DNA from 4 places in the Cobetia sp. UCD-24C genome. Region 3 is predicted to be linked to each of the others. Evidence: predicted binding sites of a transcription regulator. Region 3 holds the regulator's gene; each other region holds the start of a gene.
What was found. Region 3 encodes PhoB, which activates phosphate uptake and scavenging genes when phosphate is short. Its sites were predicted from a motif close to TGTCATANNNNTGTCANA; they were not measured.
Positions count from the first base shown of each region.

Region 1: the regulator PhoB is predicted to act here: its motif matches at 2,765-2,782, upstream of AOG28_RS07205 (putative 2-aminoethylphosphonate ABC transporter substrate-binding protein).
Region 2: the regulator PhoB is predicted to act here: its motif matches at 2,514-2,531, upstream of ugpB (sn-glycerol-3-phosphate ABC transporter substrate-binding protein UgpB).
Region 4: the regulator PhoB is predicted to act here: its motif matches at 3,150-3,167, upstream of AOG28_RS16955 (GNAT family N-acyltransferase).

Region 1 is NZ_LJTD01000004.1:177,329-182,289, reverse strand. Features, by position in the region: gene AOG28_RS07215 (putative 2-aminoethylphosphonate ABC transporter permease subunit) at 1-348, opposite strand, end outside; gene AOG28_RS07210 (putative 2-aminoethylphosphonate ABC transporter ATP-binding protein) at 348-1,586, opposite strand; gene AOG28_RS07205 (putative 2-aminoethylphosphonate ABC transporter substrate-binding protein) at 1,649-2,695, opposite strand; gene AOG28_RS07200 (UTRA domain-containing protein) at 2,841-3,554, opposite strand; gene AOG28_RS07195 (putative quinol monooxygenase) at 3,890-4,522, opposite strand; gene aldA (aldehyde dehydrogenase) at 4,952-4,961, shown strand, end outside.
Region 2 is NZ_LJTD01000001.1:475,497-480,457, forward strand. Features, by position in the region: gene AOG28_RS02035 (acyl-CoA dehydrogenase) at 1-1,627, shown strand, start outside; gene AOG28_RS02040 (hypothetical protein) at 1,739-2,326, opposite strand; gene ugpB (sn-glycerol-3-phosphate ABC transporter substrate-binding protein UgpB) at 2,680-4,050, shown strand; gene ugpA (sn-glycerol-3-phosphate ABC transporter permease UgpA) at 4,251-4,961, shown strand, end outside.
Region 3 is NZ_LJTD01000006.1:82,530-87,490, forward strand. Features, by position in the region: gene AOG28_RS10130 (chorismate--pyruvate lyase family protein) at 279-836, shown strand; gene ubiA (4-hydroxybenzoate octaprenyltransferase) at 904-1,794, shown strand; gene phoB (phosphate regulon transcriptional regulator PhoB) at 2,018-2,707, shown strand; gene phoR (phosphate regulon sensor histidine kinase PhoR) at 2,715-4,037, shown strand; gene cysZ (sulfate transporter CysZ) at 4,224-4,952, opposite strand.
Region 4 is NZ_LJTD01000017.1:42,323-47,283, forward strand. Features, by position in the region: gene AOG28_RS16945 (sodium-dependent transporter) at 1-262, opposite strand, end outside; gene AOG28_RS16950 (TIGR00730 family Rossman fold protein) at 612-1,154, shown strand; gene AOG28_RS16955 (GNAT family N-acyltransferase) at 1,288-3,069, opposite strand; gene AOG28_RS16960 (NAD(P)H-quinone oxidoreductase) at 3,282-4,250, shown strand; gene AOG28_RS16965 (3'-5' exonuclease) at 4,459-4,959, opposite strand.

The sequences.
Region 1 (4,961 bases), on a different contig from region 3:
CAGTAGCGGCAGGATGGACAGCATGCGGAAGACGCGCTTGCCCGGCATGCAGGTGCGGGTGATGCCGTACGCGCACAGGAAGGCCAGACTCACCACCGTCAGGGTACTGATCAACGCGATGCTGACGGAATTGATGATCGAGCCGACCAGCGCCGGCGTCTGCACATAGCGCGCGAAGTTGGCCAGGCCGACGAAGTCGCCGCTGCGGTCCTGCACGCTCTTGATCAGCATGGTGGCCAGCGGCAACAGCAGCCCGATGACCAGCAGCGCCAAGGCCAGCAGCAACATCAACAGACGCAAGCCGGACTCGCCTGACAGCCGACCCGACAAGGGCAATGCGCGCGCCATCATGCCTGCGCCTCCACCAGCGGGTACAGGCGGATCGCCTCGGACGGCAGACGCACACCCACCCGGGCACCGACCCGCACGCCCAGTGACTCGCTGTCCTTGAGCGCCACATCCGCCGACAGTGTCTGCCCACAGCCCTCAAGCGTCAGAGTGATACGCAGGAAGGCGCCGAGAAACTCGACGTGCTCCACCTGCGCCAACAGCCCCTCCCCCACTGCGCACAGCGAGACGGCTTCCGGGCGAATGGCCAGACGCGCCTGATCCAGGCCTTCCAGATCATGCGCCGCGCATTCCAGTCGCTGCTGGCCCAGACGCAGGGTACTGGCGTTCTCGGGACAGCATTGCAGGAAGTTCATGCTGCCGATGAATTCGGCCACGAAGGCGCTCGCCGGCTGACGGTAGATCTCGGCGGGGGTGCCGATCTGCTCGATCACACCATGGTTCATCACCACGATGCGGTCCGCCATGGCCAGGGCCTCTTCCTGGTCGTGGGTCACCATGATGGTGGTGACGCCCAGCCGTGCCTGCAGTGCCTTGATCTGACTGCGCAGATGCAGGCGTACGCGCGCATCCAGTGCCGACAGTGGCTCATCGAGCAACAGCAGCCCCGGCTCGGTCGCCAGCGCCCGCGCCAGTGCCACGCGTTGCTGCTGGCCCCCGGACAGTGCCGCCGGATACTTGCCTTCACTGCCGGCCAGGTCCACCAGGGCGAGCAGTTCCGTCACGCGGCGGCGCATCGCGTCACGCGCATCGCGCCGATTGCGCAGCCCATAGGCCACGTTGTCGAACACGGTGAGATTGGGGAACAGCGCATAGGACTGGAAGACGATGCCGAAGTCGCGCGCCTGCGGCGGCAGACGCGAGATGTCCTGGCCGCGCTGGTGGATAGTGCCTTCGCTCTGCGGCGCAAGCCCGGCGATGGCGCGCAGCAAGGTGGTCTTGCCACAGCCGGAGGGGCCGAGGAAGCACACGAACTCGCCTTCGCGGATCGCGAGGTCGATCTCGCTCAGGGCCGTGAACTGGCCATAGCGCTTGGTGAGGCCGCTGATCTTGAGGTGAATACTGTCTGACGACGCAGAACGCGTGGCGAGTGCCTGAGGCGCTGCGTCACGCGCAGGCGCCCGGGCTGCAGGGGCGGATACCGCGCGCGGCGAGGCGCCGGCAGTCGCTGGCGGCGCTTGACGCGAGGCGTGATGACGCGGGGCGTGATGACGCGGGGGGGCGGTCACAAGAGACATGCGAGAAACTCCCGACCCCGGCGCAAGGCGCCGGGGCAATGACGAAGGTGGCTGGGCGTGACTTATTGACTGTCGGACTTGCCGTCGTAACGGCGCTGCCATTCGGCGAGCACTGCATCCCGCTGGTTGGCCGCCTTGGCAAAGTCAGCCTCGATCATCATCTCGGTGATGTTGGCCGGATAATGCTCGATCGGCTTGGCCACCCCCGGATAGGCCACGACCGCATAGCCTTCGTTGTAGAGTTCATTGGCCGGCTCGGATACTGCCCAATCCATCAGTGTCTGCGCCGCCTCACGCTTGTCGGTGCCCTTCATGATCGCCGCGGCTTCCATGTCCCAGCCCAGCCCTTCCTCGGGGAAGACCAGGTCCACCGGTGCGCCCTGTGCCTTGAGGCGCGCGCCTCGGAAGGCGAAGGACACACCGACCACGGCCTCGCCGGAACCGGCCAGATTGCAAGGCGCGGAGCCTGAGTGGGTGTAGCGGGCAATGTTGTCGTGCAGGCGGTCCATGTACTCCCAGCCGCCCTCGTCACCCCACAGCTGCAACCAGCTGGCGACATCCAGATAACCGGTACCGGAAGAACTCGGGTTGGGCATGATCACGTGGCCCTTGAACTCGGGACGCGTGAGGTCTTCCCAGGACGTCGGCTTGGGCACTCCCAGACGCTCACCTTCGACGGTGTTGTAGCAGAGCGAGGCGACCCAGGCGTCCATCCCGACCCAGGACGGGTCTTGGCCATCACGGTAGGCGGGGTCGACGAACTTGGTATCCAGCGCCTCGACTCCCTTGGGGGCATAACGCGACAGCATGCCCTCCTTCTCGAGCACCAGCAGGCTGGTCGCGGCCAGGCCCCACACCACATCCGCCTGCGGGTTGTCCTTCTCGGCCAGCAATCGTGCGGTGATCACGCCCGTGGAGTCGCGTACCCATTTGATGTCGATATCCGGATGCGCCTGCTGGAAGCGCTCGGCATATTTCTGCAGATCATCGGACTCCACCGCGGTATAGACGGTGAGCTCGGTGGCCGCCTGGGCATTGAGGGAAACGACTAGACCAACGGCACTGGCCAGCAAGGAACGGGTGAGGAAGGAACGGGTCAAGAAGGACATCGGGACTCTCCAACGCTTGGAATGAATGGCTCTCGCCATCTGGTATATACCAAGAGTATGAGCGGGCCGAATGACACCCCCGTGACAGTCAGTTGAAGGCCCGGTGAAACAGTGTTACCTCATATAGCGTCCCTGCAGCGCGGGCTCAGGGCTTGTTCTTGAGCGTGACGGTGATGCACAGCGCATTGTGCAGCCAGCGCTCTTCGTCATAGCCGATGGGACGATGCTGCTCATCGAAGGTAGCGCGACGCACGGTCAGACCGGGACTACCCATGGCGACCCCCAGCTCCCGGGCGGCCTGCTCCCCCAGCGACTCGGAGTAGAAGCGCAGCTCACGGTGGGCCAGCGTCAGGCCATAGCGTCCGCGCAGCTCCGCCCACAGTGACACCCCGAACTGGCCCTCCTCGAGCAGTCCCGGGGCACGCTCCGGCACCACCCACATCGACTCGCTGAGCACGGCGCGCTCATCCACGAAACGCCGGCGGCGAATATGATAGAGCGGTGTCTGGGCCGCCAGGCCCAGCGCTTGCGCAGCCGGTGGGTAGGCCTGAACATCGGTCAGCAGCACTTCCGTCCGTGGCCGCCGCCCCTGCGCCGTCACATAGTCATTGAAGCCGGAGTCACGCGTGGGGTCGTAATCCAGTCGCGGCGGCGACACGAACCACCCACGCCGATTGCTGCGATGAATGCGCCCTTCTCCCTCCAGCTGCCCCAACGCCTGACGCAACGTCACGCGCGTGGTATCGAAGCGCTCGGCCAGCACTCGTTCAGAAGGCAAACGCCCCTCTTCAAAGGCATCAGGGTCCTTCAGCTGTTCGCGCAGGCGATCGGTAAGGTGGAGGTAATACGCATCACTCATGACGAGGAGTCCTGACCAAAGATGAAGAGGGTTGCCACTACCGGGTAATAACACGGCGCCGCTTGCCCCGCCGGCGAAGAAAATGCCCGGGACTCTGTGCCGCCAAACGGCTGGATGCTCCAGAAACTATCACATTCGCGTGACTCGCACTGGCCTGCCAGCTTACGTGCCGCTGGCGTTGCCGGATTTGATGACAGCCGCCTGGTTGAGCTCACAGGCGTGGATGGCGGTGGGATGGCACGCTGATGTTCAAGAGGGGGTGAACGCACAATGCGCAGCCTCTAAGGGCTGCGCATCGAATGGACAAACAGGAAACGTATGACCTACGGGATAACTCAGAACTCGCTGACGGTATTCAGGTACTGCTGCATATCCCCGACCATGGCCTGCTCCAAGAGCTTGCCTGTCTCGATGGCATAGGGCTGCTGGAAGTGAATGTCCCACAGGTCTGACTCCGTGCGCCAATGCTCGTATATCACCAGCGTGTCGTCCTGCCCGTCGATGGTATACAGATCAAACACGAGATTGCCCGGCTCCTCACTGCGCGTCTTCGCCACATGCGTGGTGAATTGCTGCAGCAATCGAGCGCGATATTCTTCCTTGATCTTGAAGATGAAGAAGATACTGAATACCTCATCTTCCGGCTGCACGTGCCTGGGGTTCGCCTCATGCAATGGCGCCGGGTCAGTATCGTTCAAGGGCATCACCTCGAATGGCGATGCCAACGCCGTGTCAGCCAGTTTCAGCAGGGCTTGCGCGTATGGCTGATTCACATGTGCCTGATGCGCCTCAGCACTTGCCCAGCGCTCGTAGGCGAAGATGGTGGTGGGAGAATCCTTGGCCACGAAGAAACGCATTTCCAGCATCCCCGGTTCAGCCGCTGAGCCCAGCTTGTTGTCAGCCAAGGCCTGCTTGAAGGTAGCGAGTTGTTCGGGCTTGACGTCAAATTTCACGATCAAGGTGAGCATGGAGATGCCCCTTATAGTCAGTGGTTGTCATCGGCCCAACGGCAAGATCTGCTGCGTCACGTGGCAGCAGGTCTGTCTCGGGAAGTGACTGACACTATCTTTCGCTGCTTGGCTGAAAAACCCGCGGCACAGAGAAAGACTTTCAATGAAACCTTGAACACGGAAACGTTGGAGTACCCGACAACAAGGCTGACCAGTTGGTGCTGAACGCACTGACAGGACGCTGAGCTCCCTGTTTCCCGACTGATGGCCATGGGTAGGCAATGGCGTACGAAATCACCCTCACGCCATTCCCACCAGCAGTACCCTCCCAACTATAATTCCCAAACAAAATTCTATATACGGAAATCTATTTCTACATGTGAAAAACAGTTTGACACCTTTGGCGTCACTTCATAGCCTGTAGGCCAAATTCAGGAGGAGTGATGCATGCGCACTG
Region 2 (4,961 bases), on a different contig from region 3:
CACCCTGGCGCCGGTCGCCACCGTGGTCGGCCTGGCCTTCCGCATGTTCGACCCCGAGCACCTGCTGGGCGACGTGGAAGACATCGGTATCACCTGTGCCCTGATTCCGCGCGACACCGACGGCATGGACATCGGCCGTCGTCACCACCCGATCGGCGCGCCGTTCATGAATGGCCCGATCTTCGGCAAGGACGTCTTCATTCCGCTCAGCTACCTGATCGGTGGCGAGCAGATGGCCGGCCAGGGCTGGAAGATGCTGGTCGAGTGTCTGTCGGTGGGTCGCTGCATCACCCTGCCGTCCGGCTCCGCGGGCATCTCGCGCTACGCACTGGGCTGGAGCACCGGCTTTGCGCGCATCCGTCGTCAGTTCAATCTGCCGGTGGCCGAGATGGAAGGCGTGCAGGAGCCGCTGGCCCGCATGGCCGCGATGAACTACATCAGCCAGGCGTCGGTGCTGCACACCGCCAACATGATCGACAATGGCCACAAGCCGGCGGTGCCCTCCGCCATCCTCAAGAGCCAGTTGACCGAGATGGCCCGCTCGCTGCTGGCCGACGGCATGGATATCCACGGCGGACGCGGCGTGACGCTTGGCCCGCGCAACTACATCGGCGTGGCCTACGCCGGCACTCCGGTCTCGATCACGGTGGAAGGCGCCAACATCATGACCCGCAACCTGATGATCTTCGGTCAGGGCGCGATCCGCTGCCATCCTTACGTGCTGGAGGAGCTGGCCGCCAAGGACGCCGATGACCTGAATGCCTTCGACAAGGCCTTCTTCCGCCATGCCGGCCTGATCTTCGGCAACGCGGCACGCGCCTTCACCCAGAGCTTCGGTATCGGCGGCAAGGCCACCGGCTTCGACGCCGTCGCCACGCCCTACGCCAGCCACATCAACCGCTTCAGCGCCGCCTTCTCGCTGTCCGCCGATGCGGCCATGGCAAGCCTCGGCTCCAGCCTCAAGGCGCGCGAGATGCTGTCGGCACGCCTGGGCGACGTGCTCTCCAACCTCTACCTGGCGTCACTGACACTCAAGCAGTGGCACGAATCCGAGGCCTGCGAACACGAAGAGGCGCTGTTCCACTACAGCATGCAGTGGCTGCTGCACCGCGCGGAAAAGGCACTGGATGAGCTGTTCGCCAACCTGCCCAACCGCGCACTGGGCACTGCCCTGCGCGTGATCGCCCTGCCGCGTGGCCGTCAGTTCGCCATGCCCAAGGACAGCCTGACGCGCGAGATCGCCCGCGCCGTCTCTACCGACACTGCACTGCGTGCCAAGCTGACCGACAACACCTGGGACGCGCAGGACGAAGACCAGCAGGACAACGCCCTCGCCCGCTACAACGCGCTGCTCAAGGACTACCCGCGCGCCGAGCCGATCTACAAGGCGCTGGCCAAGGCCTATCACAAGGGCGAGATCCCGGCCGACGCCCTGTCACCGGAAGCGCGCATCGAAGCGGCGGTCGAGGCCGGTATCCTGTCCGCTGAGGATGGCGACTTCATGCGCGTCTTCGAAGCCGAGGTACTCGACATGCTGACCGTCGACCACTTCGATTTCGATGCCTTCGTGCGCAAGCCGATGGCGAGTGACGGCACCGCCTCCAACCCGCAGCAGGACGCCGCCTGATCGATACAGGAATTGATCGCTGATCGCTGATCGCAGAACCACAAAGGCCCCGCTCAATGAGCGGGGCCTTTGTCTTGGTAGAGCATGTCATTCGCTTGCGTCATCTCATCCTCAGATATGACGCGCGAAGTGCTCCAGGTCACGCACGAAGGCGTTCTTGTAGGTCTCGAAGTCCTTCGGGCGCGCCTTGAAGGAGCGCTTGATGCGCTCGCGGTCCAGGCGCAGCGGCGCGTCGAGGGCCGCCAGGTTGCCGACACGCGCGGCCGGATTCATGCCGACCAGCTCGCGCGGTTGATCGCCTTCGGCCTCGGCCTCCAGCCAGTCGTTGATGCCGGCGCGACGCAGCACGCTGACCAGTGAGCTGTCGGTGATGCGCACCTGCAGGCGGCCGTGATCGGACAGCTGGGAGACCAGCGCGATGCCGTGGTCGTGACCGCGATGCACCGTCGGCGTCGCCCACAGCGCCAGATTCAGGCCACGTGCGTTCTCGTCGAGTACCAGCAGCGCCGCAGAGTGGATGCGCTCGGCATCGTCGACCAGCGCGAACAGGCGCGCCATCTCATTCTCGAACCACACCCCACGCACGCCGGCGTAACTCACCAGCGCATCCAGACCACCCTCGCGGCCATGGACTTCGGCGCACAGCATCGCCAGACAGGCATCACGTCGGGCACCGGCACTCACTTCAACCACTTTCATCGCGTTCTCCGCCACAGGCATTTTCAGCGCGCAAGACTAGCACACTCGCTCGCCGGCCGCTTATTCCGGCCTTGAGTTGCCCCCGGCGCCTCGCTTGCCAGCCTGAGCCGAGCTGGCGACGCCACACACTCGCTGCTCAGTCACAAGCTCAGTCATAAGTTCAGCCTCGCTCGAATGAACATCTCCCTGTCACAAAGTTGTAAGGCGGGCGCTATAGAGTCGTCTACGCTTTTCGGACGATCATCAAAAGAACAAGAAAATGTTCACTTGATCGTCGCCATCGATCGTCAGCGGCCAGCGTCCTTCTTCTTTGTTGCGGAAGCTGGCCAGGGGAACCTCTCAGGAGTTTGACCATGCGCCGCCCGACTCATCATGCAAGCACCCGCACGACTGCCACCGCGACTCGTCGCCTCGCCAGCCTCGCACTGGCCATCGGTTTCGCCTCCGCCTCCGCCAGTGCCCTCGCCGCCACCGAGGTGGAATGGTGGCACGCCATGGGGGGCGGGCTCGGCAAGAAGGTCGACGAGATCGCGGCCGACTTCAATGCAAGCCAGGACGACTACGTCGTCAAGCCGGTCTTCAAGGGCAACTACTCCGAGACCATGACCTCCGCCATCGCCGCCTTCCGCGCCGGCAAGGGCCCGGACATCGTGCAGATCTTCGAGGTCGGCACCGCCACCATGATGAGTGCCAAGGGCGCGATCGTCCCGGTGCATCAGCTGATGGCAGACTTCGCGCCGCAGGAAGGCACCGCCTTCGATCCGAACGCCTACCTGTCTGCCGTCACCGGCTATTACACCGACACCGACGGCAAGATGCTGTCGTTGCCGTTCAACTCCTCGACGCCGGTGACCTACTACAACAAGGACGTGCTGGCCAAGGCGGGCGTCGACTCCCTCCCGCAGACCTGGCAGGAAATGGGCGCCGCGCTCAAGAAGGTCGTCGATTCCGGCGCCGCCAGCTGTGGCCTGACCACCACCTGGCCGTCCTGGGTGATGCTGGAGAACTTCTCGGCGCGCAACGATGTGCCCTTCGCCAGCCAGGCCAATGGCTTCGCCGGCACCGATACCCGTCTTGAATTCAACACGACCGCCGTGGTCGATCACATCCAGCGTCTCGATGACTGGCAGGCCGACAAGCGCTTCGTGTTCGGCGGTCGCTTCGATGACGCGGCGCCCAAGTTCTACTCCGGCGAGTGCGCGATGATGATGGGCTCTTCCGCCAGCTATGCCGGCGTCAAGGAAAGCGCCAAGGGCTTCGAGTTCGGCGTGGCACCGCTGCCCTATGACAGCGACGTGATCGAGACGCCGCAGAACTCCATCATCGGTGGCGCCTCGCTGTGGGTGCTTTCCGGTCACAGCGATGAGGAATACCAGGGCGTCGCCAAGTTCTTCCAGTACCTCTCCAAGCCCGAAGTGCAGGCCGACTGGCACCAGTTCACCGGCTATCTGCCGATCACGACTGCCGCGGCAGAGCTGACGCGCGAACAGGGCTTCTACGCCGAGAACCCGGGCACCGACGTCGCCATCACCCAGATGACCTCCGCGACGCCGACCGAGAACTCCAAGGGCCTGCGTCTGGGCAACATGGTGCAGATTCGCGACGTGATCAATGAAGAGCTGGAGAAGATCTTCTCCGGCAAGGAAAGCGTGCAGGACGGCCTCGACAACGCCGTCAAGCGCGGCGATTCGCTGCTCGAGAAGTTCGAACGCGCCAACGGCTGATCATCGCCACACCGGGGGCGGGCCCATGCCGGGCTCGCCCTCCCGCTATTTTCTCCAGCCAGAGAGCGGAAAGCGCATCCGACATCCGGTGTCCTTTCCCTTCTCTCACGGCTTGATGGCGCAGGAGCGGCCGAGACTTGCCGACTCCGTGCTACCGACGGAACCACCCAGTCCCTCCTTGCTTGCGAGACCCCTGCTGCATGGCCCATTTCAATCGACACCCCATCACGCCCTGGATACTGCTGGCACCCCAGCTGCTGATCGTGGCCGTGTTCTTCTTCTGGCCGGCCTACCAGGCCATCGAACAGGCCTTCTATGTCGAGGATGCCTTCGGGCTCTCGCGGGAATTCACCGGGCTGAGCAACTTCGTCAGCGTGCTGAGCGAGCCGGAATATCTCACGACACTATGGACGACCACCTATTTCTCCTTTGCGGTGGCCTTCGGCGCCATGGCATTGGCGCTGGGGCTGGCCGTACTGGCCGACCGCGTGCTGCGCGGCGCACACGCCTACAAGACCCTGCTGATATGGCCCTACGCCGTGGCGCCCGCCGTGGCCGGGGTGCTGTGGCTGTTCCTGTTCGACCCGACGCTGGGCATTCTGCCGGAGCTGCTATCCGCCATCGGCATCGACTGGAATCACAAGCTCAATGGCGATCAGGCCATGTTGCTGGTGGTGCTGGCCTCGATCTGGAAGCAGATGAGCTACAACTTCGTGTTCTTCCTCGCCGGTCTGCAGGCGATACCCAAGAGCCTACTGGAAGCGGCCGCGATGGACCGCGCCGGGCCCTGGCGGCGTTTCTGGACCATCACCTTCCCGCTGCTCTCGCCGACCAGCTTCTTCCTGCTGGTGATGAACGTGGTCTACGCCTTCTTCGAGACCTTCGGCACCATCGATGCCACCACCCAGGGC
Region 3 (4,961 bases):
TCATGAACGCCGATGAATGCGCCCAGCATACCAGCCCGCCAGCAGTGCAGGCATGCCTGAGCGGGAGGCCTTGCCGCCCGGCCATGCTAGACTCGCCATTTCGTCATCCTGACAGGGAATTCACCGTGGTCCGATGCCCAGCAGGCGAGCCTCATCGCGCAGCGCTCACGCCACAGTCCTCCACCTGTGAGGCGCCTCATCCGTCAGCCGAGACCCTATGCAAGCCTGCGCCTCGCTGGCCTTCGCCCTCGCGCACCGCACCCGTTGCTTCGGCGGCGGTGCGCCGTCATTGGCAGCCGGCTGCCACGCTGCAAGGTGTCATGCCGGCCGGCTGGTGGGCGTGGCTCTCCTCGACGGACTCGCTGACCCAGCGTCTTGCCAGCGCCATGCAGCAGCAGGATGAACGCGATGGCCAGCCCTTCCGGGGCCTGCGCGTGCGCCTGCTGCTGCAGGACACCGGCCCCGCGCGGCTGGATGAGGCACGCCTGCTGGGCATCGGCCCACGCCGGCATGTCTGGCGACGCGAAGTGGCGCTCTGTCATGGCGATACGCCATGGGTGATCGCACGCTCGCTGGCGGCGCTGGACCTGGCCCACGGTCATCGCCTCTCGACGCTGGGCGAGCGCTCGCTGGGCCATTGGCTGTTTCGCCAGCCCGATCTGACCCGCAGCGCCATCGATGTCAGCCGCGCCCCGCTGGTGCTTTCGAGCCCCAGGCCGCTGGCCCGCACCACCAGCCTGTGGATGCGCCGTTCGATGTTCTCGCATGGCCGCTTCAAGGTGCTGGTGCAGGAGGGCTTCACGCCGGCCTTCCAGCACGCACTGCAGCTGGCCTGAGCCTTGTGGCCGACTGGCCTCGTTTCCCTCTCTTCCCTTGCCCACTACCACCCGCCCAGGAGCCCCGATGACCGCGTCATCCACTTCCGCCGCTTCGCGTCCTTCCAGACTGGCCGACTACCTCGCCCTGACACGGCTGGACCGCCCCATCGGCACCTGGCTGCTGATGTGGCCGACCCTGTGGGCACTGTGGCTGGCGGCAGATGGCATTCCCGAGCGCACGACCCTGCTGATCTTCATCGCCGGGGTCTATCTGATGCGCGCCGCCGGCTGCGTGATCAACGACTACGCCGACCGCCATTGGGACAAGCATGTCGAGCGCACGCGAGACCGGCCGCTGACCTCGGGTCGCATTTCGGAGCGCGAGGCGCTGACGCTGTTCGGGGGGCTGGTCGCGGCCGCCTTCGTGCTGGTGTGCTTCACCAACCTGACCACGGTGCTGCTGTCGATCGTCGCCGTGCTGCTGGCGGCCAGCTATCCGTTCATGAAGCGCTTCCATCATCTGCCCCAGGTGGTGCTGGGCGCCGCCTTCGGCTGGGCGATTCCGATGGCCTTCGCCGCGACGCTGGAGGAGGTGCCGACATACGGCTGGTGGCTGTTCGCGGCCAACCTGATGTGGACGGTGGCCTACGACACCGCCTACGCGATGGTCGATCGCAACGACGACCTCAAGGTGGGCATCAAGTCCACCGCCGTGCTGTTCGGACGTGCCGACAAGCTGATGATCGGTCTGTTGCAGCTGGGCATGCTGGTAGTGTTGATCAGCATCGGCCTGCAGCTGGCGCTGGGCATCTTCTACTGGCTGGGGCTGGCTGCCGCCGCCGGCACCTTCGTCTGGCAGCAACGTCTGATCCGTGAGCGTGAGCGTGCGCCCTGCTTCCAGGCCTTCCTCAACAATCATTGGACGGGTCTGCTGATCTTCGCCGGAATCGCCCTGGCGACCTGGCCGATGAGCTGACGCCTGCATAAACATTAGTATTATTTAATTTAAAGCGACCCCTGCCCTCTATTGCTCCCCAGCCCACGGTTCATGCCTGCCTGCCGCGCCTCCAAGGCGGCTGGCAGGCTTGCGTGCAAGCTGCCATGCTGGCAGTTGTCATCTCGTTGTCATATAAGCGGGTTGTAATCGTCATCGACTTGTCATTCTGGCGCGTGCGCCGACTGCTGCATGGGATCTAGCGATGAGCTCCAAGACCGTACTGATTGTCGACGATGAATCCTCGATTCGCGAGATGATCGCCGTTGCCCTCGAAATGGCGGATTACCGCGTGCTGGAGGCAGACAATGCCCAGGACGCCCACGCCATTGTCGTCGATGAAAAGCCCGATCTGCTGTTGCTGGACTGGATGATGCCGGGCACCAGTGGCCTGGAGCTCGCGCGGCGTCTCAAGCGTGACGAGACCACCTCGGAGCTGCCGATCATCCTGTTGACCGCCAAGGGCGAGGAAGACAACAAGATTCAAGGCCTGGAAGCCGGCGCCGACGACTACATCACCAAGCCCTTCTCGCCGCGCGAGCTGGTCGCCCGTCTCAAGGCCGTGCTGCGTCGCACTACTCCCAAGGGGGTCGAGGAGGCGGTGGAAGTCGAAGGCCTGATGCTCGACCCGGCCAGCCACCGCGTCACCGCCCACGGCAACTCGCTGGATGTCGGCCCGACCGAATATCGCCTGCTGCAGTTCTTCATGACGCATCAGGAGCGTGCCTACACGCGCAGCCAGCTGCTCGATCAGGTATGGGGCGGTAATGTCTATGTCGAGGAGCGCACCGTGGACGTGCACATCCGTCGCCTGCGCAAGGCGCTGGGCACAGGCCATCAGCATCTGATCCAGACCGTCCGCGGCACCGGTTACCGCTTCAGCGCTCAGGCCTGAGGGATTCATGCGCTATTGGACCAACGAGCTATGGCGCCTCGGCTACCTTGCCGGTGGCTTCGGCCTGATCGGTGGCCTGCTGGGCCATCTGGGCTGGGGCCTGGCGCTGGGCCTTTCGCTGTATCTGTTCGTCCATCTCAAGCACTTGAAGAGCCTCTACACCTGGCTGATCACCAATCCCCATGAAGAGCCGCCGCCCGGCGATGGCGTCTGGGGAGACCTGCTCGATCGTCTCTACCGCTACCAGAAGGGCCAGCGTCAGGCTCAGGAGCGACTGCGCAGCATCCTCAACCGTATCCAGGAATCCTCCGAGGCCATGCGCGACGGCCTGGTGATGCTAGACAACCACGGTGACATGGAATGGTGGAACAGCGCTGCCGAGCAGCTGGTCGGCCTCAAGGCCAGCCACGACCGCGGCCAGCACATCACCAACTATCTGCGTGACCCCGTCTTCATCGACTACTTCAATCGGCTGGCCTACCGCGAGCCGCTGACGCTCCAGTCGCCGCTGTCTGACAACCTGACGCTGCAGATCTCCATCACCCTGTTCGGTGACAACGAGCGTCTGGTCATGCTGCGTGACGTCACCCGCCTCTATCGTCTGGAAGAGATGCGCCGCGACTTCGTGGCCAATGTCTCCCATGAGCTGCGCACGCCGCTGACGGTACTGGCCGGCTATCTAGAGACCTACTCCGATTACGCCGATGACCTGCCACCGCGCTGGCAGCGTGGACTGGGCCAGATGCAGAGCCAGACCGACCGCATGCAGCATCTGGTCGAGGACCTGCTGACCCTGTCACGCCTGGAAACCGACGAACTGTCCGATAACGGTCGCTGCATCGACATGAGCGCCCTGCTCGGCCATATCCGCGACGACGCCGAAGGCCTGTCCCAGGGGCGCCACACCTTCTCCATCGAGGCCGATGCCAGCCTGTCACTGCGCGGTGAGGAGCAGGAGCTGCGCAGCGCGATCTCGAATCTGGTCTTCAATGCGGTGCGCTACACCCCCGAAGACTGTCACATCACCCTGCGCTGGAAGGCGGATGACCAGGGTCTGCTGGTCGAGGTGGAAGATGACGGGGATGGCATCGACCCGGTGCACCTGCCGCGCCTGACCGAGCGCTTCTACCGCATCGACAAGGGCCGCAGCACCGCCACGGGAGGCACCGGCCTCGGGCTTGCCATCGTCAAGCATGTGCTGATTCGCCATCAGGGCCATCTGGAGATCGACAGCCATCCCGGCGAGGGTGCGCGCTTCCGCTGTCACTTCCCCGACGAGCGCGCCTGTCAGGCAAGCACTCCCCAGGCCAGCAGTGCGCTAGCCCAGTGATGTGCTGATTCCGTGATGATCTGACCCGGACGCCAGCCCAACGCAGAACGCCCCGCAGCCACCTCGAAAGGAGGCGACTGCGGGGCGTTTCGTTTGGTCAATCAGACGACGCTGCGGCTATTTCAGCGACGAGCCAACTTAGCGACGAGTCAGTTCAGCGACAAGCCAGCTCTGCGACAGGCTGTCTCAACGACGCGGCGCCGGCAACTGACGGTAGTGGCTCTGCCACATCAGTACCGCCCCGGCGACGGCGCCCGGGATGAACAGCAGATTGGCCAGCGGCACCAGCGTCATGACGAACACCGCGGCGCCGAAGGTCAGTGAGGGCCACCAGCGCGCCTTGAGGCGCTGCTTCATGTCACCGAAGCTGACCTGATGGTTGTCCATCGGGTAGTCGAGGTACTGGATCGACATGCTCCAGGCCGAGAACAGTCCCCACAACAGCGGCGAGAGCAGGTTCAGGCCCGGGATGAAGCCGATGATGAACAGCGCGATCATGCGCGGGATGAAGTAGCCCAGCTTGGCCATTTCACGCCCCAGCGAGTCGACGCCGATCTTGATCAGGCCACGGTCATCGTCAATCAGGGTGCCATCCAGACGATGCTCGACCTTCTCGGCCAGAATGCCGTAGAAGGGCGCGGCGATCAGGTTGGTCACCAGGCTGAAGGTGAAGAACACCACCAGCAACAGACTCACCACCAGCACCGGCCAGATCAACCAGCTGAGCCAGTCCAGCCAGGCCGGTACCTTGAGCATCCAGTAATCGATCCAGCCACCGAACTGGTTGAACAATACCCACAGCGTGATGCTGTAGAGCACCAGGTTGATCGCCAGCGGTACGAATACGAAGCGGCGCAGCCCGGGGGTATAGACCATGCGGGTCCCGCGGACCAGCGCCGATACGGCATCAATCATGCGACGTCC
Region 4 (4,961 bases), on a different contig from region 3:
CGAAACGCTTGGTGATGCCTCGACCGAGACTCATGCTGGTGACGATGTTGGCCTGACCATGGCGGCCGATGACCAGCTCGGCCATCAAGGCCGGCCATGCCAGCAGGAAGGCCAGCACCAGATACATCACCACGAAGGCCCCGCCTCCGTTGTTGGCCGTCTGGGACGGGAAGCCCCACACGTTGCCAAGTCCTACTGCCGAACCAGCGGCGGCCATCAAGAAGCCCAGCCGACTGGCAAAGCGTCCGCGCACCTGCGCCATCTGCCTCTCCTGCCTTGTTGTTCCGCGTCCGTCGAAGACGACGTCGCGATGAGTCCACGCTCGCCGAAGGCGGCGTCGCGATGAGTTGGGGTGCATCCCGGTGCAAGCTCACGGGGCGCCAGCGCCCGCCAGCCGTCGCCTGCGGGGGCGGCAAGGGTAGCAGAGCAGGCCCGCGAATGCAGGCGACAACGCCGAAAGTCAGCACGTACCCGCGTTGGCCACGGGGCAATGCCGAGTTCCTCACCGGCGTCATAGCGTCGCCGCACAACTCGCGTAGGATAGGAAGGACATGACATCAAGGCACGGCAGCCAGCAGTGAGCGCCGCCGAGAAACATTCAGGAGAGCAACATGCATCGCATCTGTGTCTATCTGGGCTCCCGCGAGGGCGTCTCCCCACAGCACCGCCAACTGGCCGAAGCCCTGGGCACGGCCATCGCCGAGCGCGGCTGGGGACTGGTCTACGGAGGCGCGCGCGCCGGGCTGATGGGGGCCTTGGCAGATGCCGCGCTGGCAGCGGGCGGTGAGGTGATCGGCGTGATCCCCCAGGCACTGGTACGCAACGAGAAGGCACATACCGGTCTGACGCGCTTGATCGAGGTGGCGGACATGCATGAGCGCAAGGCGCAGATGGCCGCACTGGCGGATGCCTTCGTGACCCTGCCCGGCGGGATTGGCACCCTGGAGGAATTGTTCGAGACCTGGACCTGGCAGTACCTGCGCTTTCACGCCAAGCCGATCGCCGTCCTCGACAGTGATGGCTTCTTCGCGCCCCTGCTCGAGTTTCTGGACCGCACCGTCGAGGCGGGCTTCCTCGATGCAGACACTCGCGCGCGCCTGATCAGCGAGCGCGAGATCGCGCCCCTGCTGAAGCGACTGGCGCCCGAGACGTAAGGCTTGAGACGTAAGGCCTGAGACCTGACTGCCTGTCGCGTCACTCCCCATCAAGCGCATATGCCAGCGCCATGGGGAGTGACTCTGCGAGCGGCCGTCTCAGCTCAACGCGCTATCTCAGCAGGGCGCCACCTCAGTTCAGCGCCGTCTCACCAACAGCCTCAACGGCGTCGTCCGAGGCGGCCTGCTGCTGAACGGGTTTGCCGATATAGCGCGCCCGCTTGCTGGCGGTAACCTGCTCGACATCGACCATCACCAGGCCGTCGATGCAGTAACCGAAATCGGCGTCGACACTGAAATCGAGGAAACGGGTGCCACCGGGCTCGGTGACCTCGGCGTACTGTTTGTAGAGCGTCGGCACCGTCACACCCATCGCATCCAGCTGGGCACGCAGGCGGCGGAAATCGCCATCGGCGTCCTGACCATCGAACAGCCGCTCCGCTTCATGGGCGGCGCTGCCCGGCACGCTCTGGGCGACCGGTGCCCGCGCACGTGCCAGCCCCTCATCATCCCCGTAATAGTGACGGTAGTAGCTGACGATCAGTGCCCTGGCAGCCTCCGGATAGCTGTTGGAGAGCGTGACCGGGCCGAACAGCCAGCGAATCTCGGGATGACAGCGCAGATAGGCGCCCAGCCCCTGCCACAGGTAATCGAGGCTGCGCCGCCCCCAGTAACGCGGCTGCACGAAGCTGCGCCCCAGCTCCAGACCGTCCTGCATGCGCTCGAACATCTCGGGCGTGAAGCGGAACAGGGTCGGACTGTAGAGCCCCTTCTCGCCATGTGCCGCCATGATCTTGCGCACCTCACCGATGCGATAGGCACCGGCGATCTCGAGATCGGCGTCATCCCACAGCACCAGATGACGGTAGTGGGCGTCATAGCGATCGATGTCGCGCCGCTCACCGGTGCCCTCGCCGACCCGCCGGAAACTGATCTCACGCAGTCGCCCGATCTCGCGCATCACGCTGGAGCCGGGGAAGGCATCGAACAGATAGATCTTCTTGCCGTCGCGGGTCTCGCCCAGCAATTCACAGGGCGTCAATTCCTCACGCAGCGCCTGGCGTTCCTCCGGATGGCCGATGGCCTTCTCGGTCACGAACAGGCCACGCTTGCCGCGCCCGATGCGATACAGGTGCTTGCGCAGCAGGCGCGTCTTGGCGTTGGTATTGAGGGCATCACTGTCGAGGCGCTCCAGCGGAATCAGCTCGCCGATGCGCAGCTTGAGCTGACGCTCGCGCTGGCGAAACATCTCGTGGGCCAGCAGGGGCGTACCGAAGCTGCGGTTGATCGACGACAGCGCATAGAAGAGCGTCGAGTTGCGCCCGCTGACGTGGATAGGCAGCACCGGCGCGTTGGTCTTGCGCGCGAAATGCAGGAAGCCCGACAGCCACTTGCCGTCACGTGGCCCGGTCGGGCCTGCACGCGAGACCTCGCCGGCAGGGAAGATGATCACGGCCTCTTCATTCATCAGCGCATCGCAGATCTGACCACTGCTCTTGCGATAGCCACGGCGACTGAGATTGTCCAGCGGCAGCAGCAAGGGTGCCAGCGGCTCGACCTTCATCAGGATGTCGTTGGCGACGATCTTGACGTCGCGGCGCACTTCGCCGACCAGCTTGAGCAGTGCGAGGCCGTCCAGTGATCCCAGCGGATGGTTGGCGACGATGACGACACGCCCGTAGGCCGGAATGTTCTCGCGCTCCCGCGAGGACACCGAGTAGCCGAAGGAGAAGTGATCGAGCACGCGGTCAATGAAGTCGAAGCCGCGCTGGTCCGAGTTCTCGCCGAGGAAGGCATTGATCTCGCCCTCGTGCACCAGGCGCCGTAGCATGGCCAGAGCTGGCCGCCGGATCAGCGGGTGACGTTTGGCAAAGGCAGGATACTTGGCAGCGATGACGCGGGCAGTATCGATCATGCTCTCTCCTTGGCCGCACGGAGTGCGGAACGCGATGTCTGGATCATGGGGCTTGATATCACGTCAGGTTCGCGCCACTTCATGACAGATGCGTCACAGTCCCCGTACAGTGAGATGACAGTCGCCCACGTGATCCGCGGCCGATGCGCCCCGGCACAGAGATCATCCGCGTACGAACAGGCAGCGCGACTGCCACGCCAAGGAGAGAGCGAATGTTTGCGATAGCCGTCGAGAATGAATCACTGGTCTGGCAGGAAACCGAGGCCCCGCACGGGATCGCCTCGGATGAGGTGCGTATCGAGGTGGCCTGGGCCGGCGTCAACCGCGCCGACCTGATGCAGCGCGCCGGCCAATATCCGCCCCCCGAAGGTGCCAGTCAGATTCTGGGGCTGGAGGTCAGTGGCACCATTCGTGAGGTCGGCCGCCACGTCGAGCGCTTCAAGGTCGGTGATCCGGTCTGTGCGCTGCTGTCCGGTGGCGGCTATGCCGAGGAAGTGGTCGTCAACGCCCTGCAGGTGTTGCCGGTGCCGGAGGGCTATAGCCTGCGAGACGCCGCCGCGCTGCCGGAGATGTTCGCCACCGCCTGGCTGAACCTGTTCATCGAGGGCAATCTCAAGCACAAGGAGCGCGTGCTGCTGCACGCCGGTGCCAGCGGCATCGGTACCACCGCCATCCAGCTGTGCGGGCTGTTCGGGCATCCGTGCTTCGTGACCGTCGGCAGCCAGGAAAAGCTGGAGACCTGCCTGCGCCTCGGCGCGGATGCCGGCTGGAATCGCCACGATGGCAGCTTCGTCGAGGCCGTGAACGACTGGGGCGGCGCCGACATGATTCTCGACCCGGTGGGCGGCGGCTATCTGGCCGACAATCAGCAGGTGCTGAAACAGGATGGCCGCATGGTATTGATCGGTCTGATGGGCGGGCGCATGGATGAGCTGGATCTGGGTCGCATGCTGATGAAGCGTCAGCGCCTGATCGGCTCGACCCTGCGCTCGCGCTCCCCCGATGGCAAGGGCATGGTGCTGGATGCGCTCTACGTGCATGTGTGGCCACGCCTGGCGCGGGGTGAGCTGCGCCCGCATATCGACAAGAGCTGGCCGATCCAGGAAGCCGATGCCGCGCATGCCTATGTGCAGGACAACGCCAGCACCGGCAAGGTGTTGCTGGCGGTGACGGGTGCCTGAGCCTCGTCATGGCGCTGATGACATCAGCAGCATGAAAAAAGCGACAGCATGAAAAAGCGGCAGCCCAGTGGGCTGCCGCTTTTTTGGCTTTATTGACGCTATCTCGTGCTCGCTGCTCCGCCTGACAACATCTGACCTGACAACACCCGGCCTGACAGCAGTGTCGCTCATGCCGCCAGGCGTAGACCCCGAGGCACCTGGCAGAGGCTTATTCGCTGCGCCCGATCGACTGGGCTTTCTGCCAGGTGAGTTGCAGCAGACGGGCGTCGTCTCCGGCGCGATGGCGCTGGATGCCACCCTCGGCGATCACCGCTTCCTTGAGCTCCGCCCAGCAATTCAGCTGCTCCTCATCGAGCAGCCGTCTGAGCGCCTCGAGACGAAAGCGCGGCAGCATGCCGGCATGATAGAACAGCAGCGAGAGCCAGGTATTGTCGTAGCCCCAGCTGTCGCTATAGGCGATTCCCGCCTCACCCAGCTCATCATTGACCCACTGCGCCACCTCACGCACTGGCCGCCCTTCGCGTGCCAGCCGCGCCCGTGAGATGCCGTGCAACAGCTCCGCCTTCGGGTCCCAATGCACCCACTCATCAAGAGGCTGTATCAGGAAGGCGCAACTGCTGCCGTCGGCACGCGCCAGCCCGATCTCGATCGGATAGCTACCACGGCCAAAGCCGGAGGCTTCAATATCGAGCAGAATAGGCAGCGTCACAC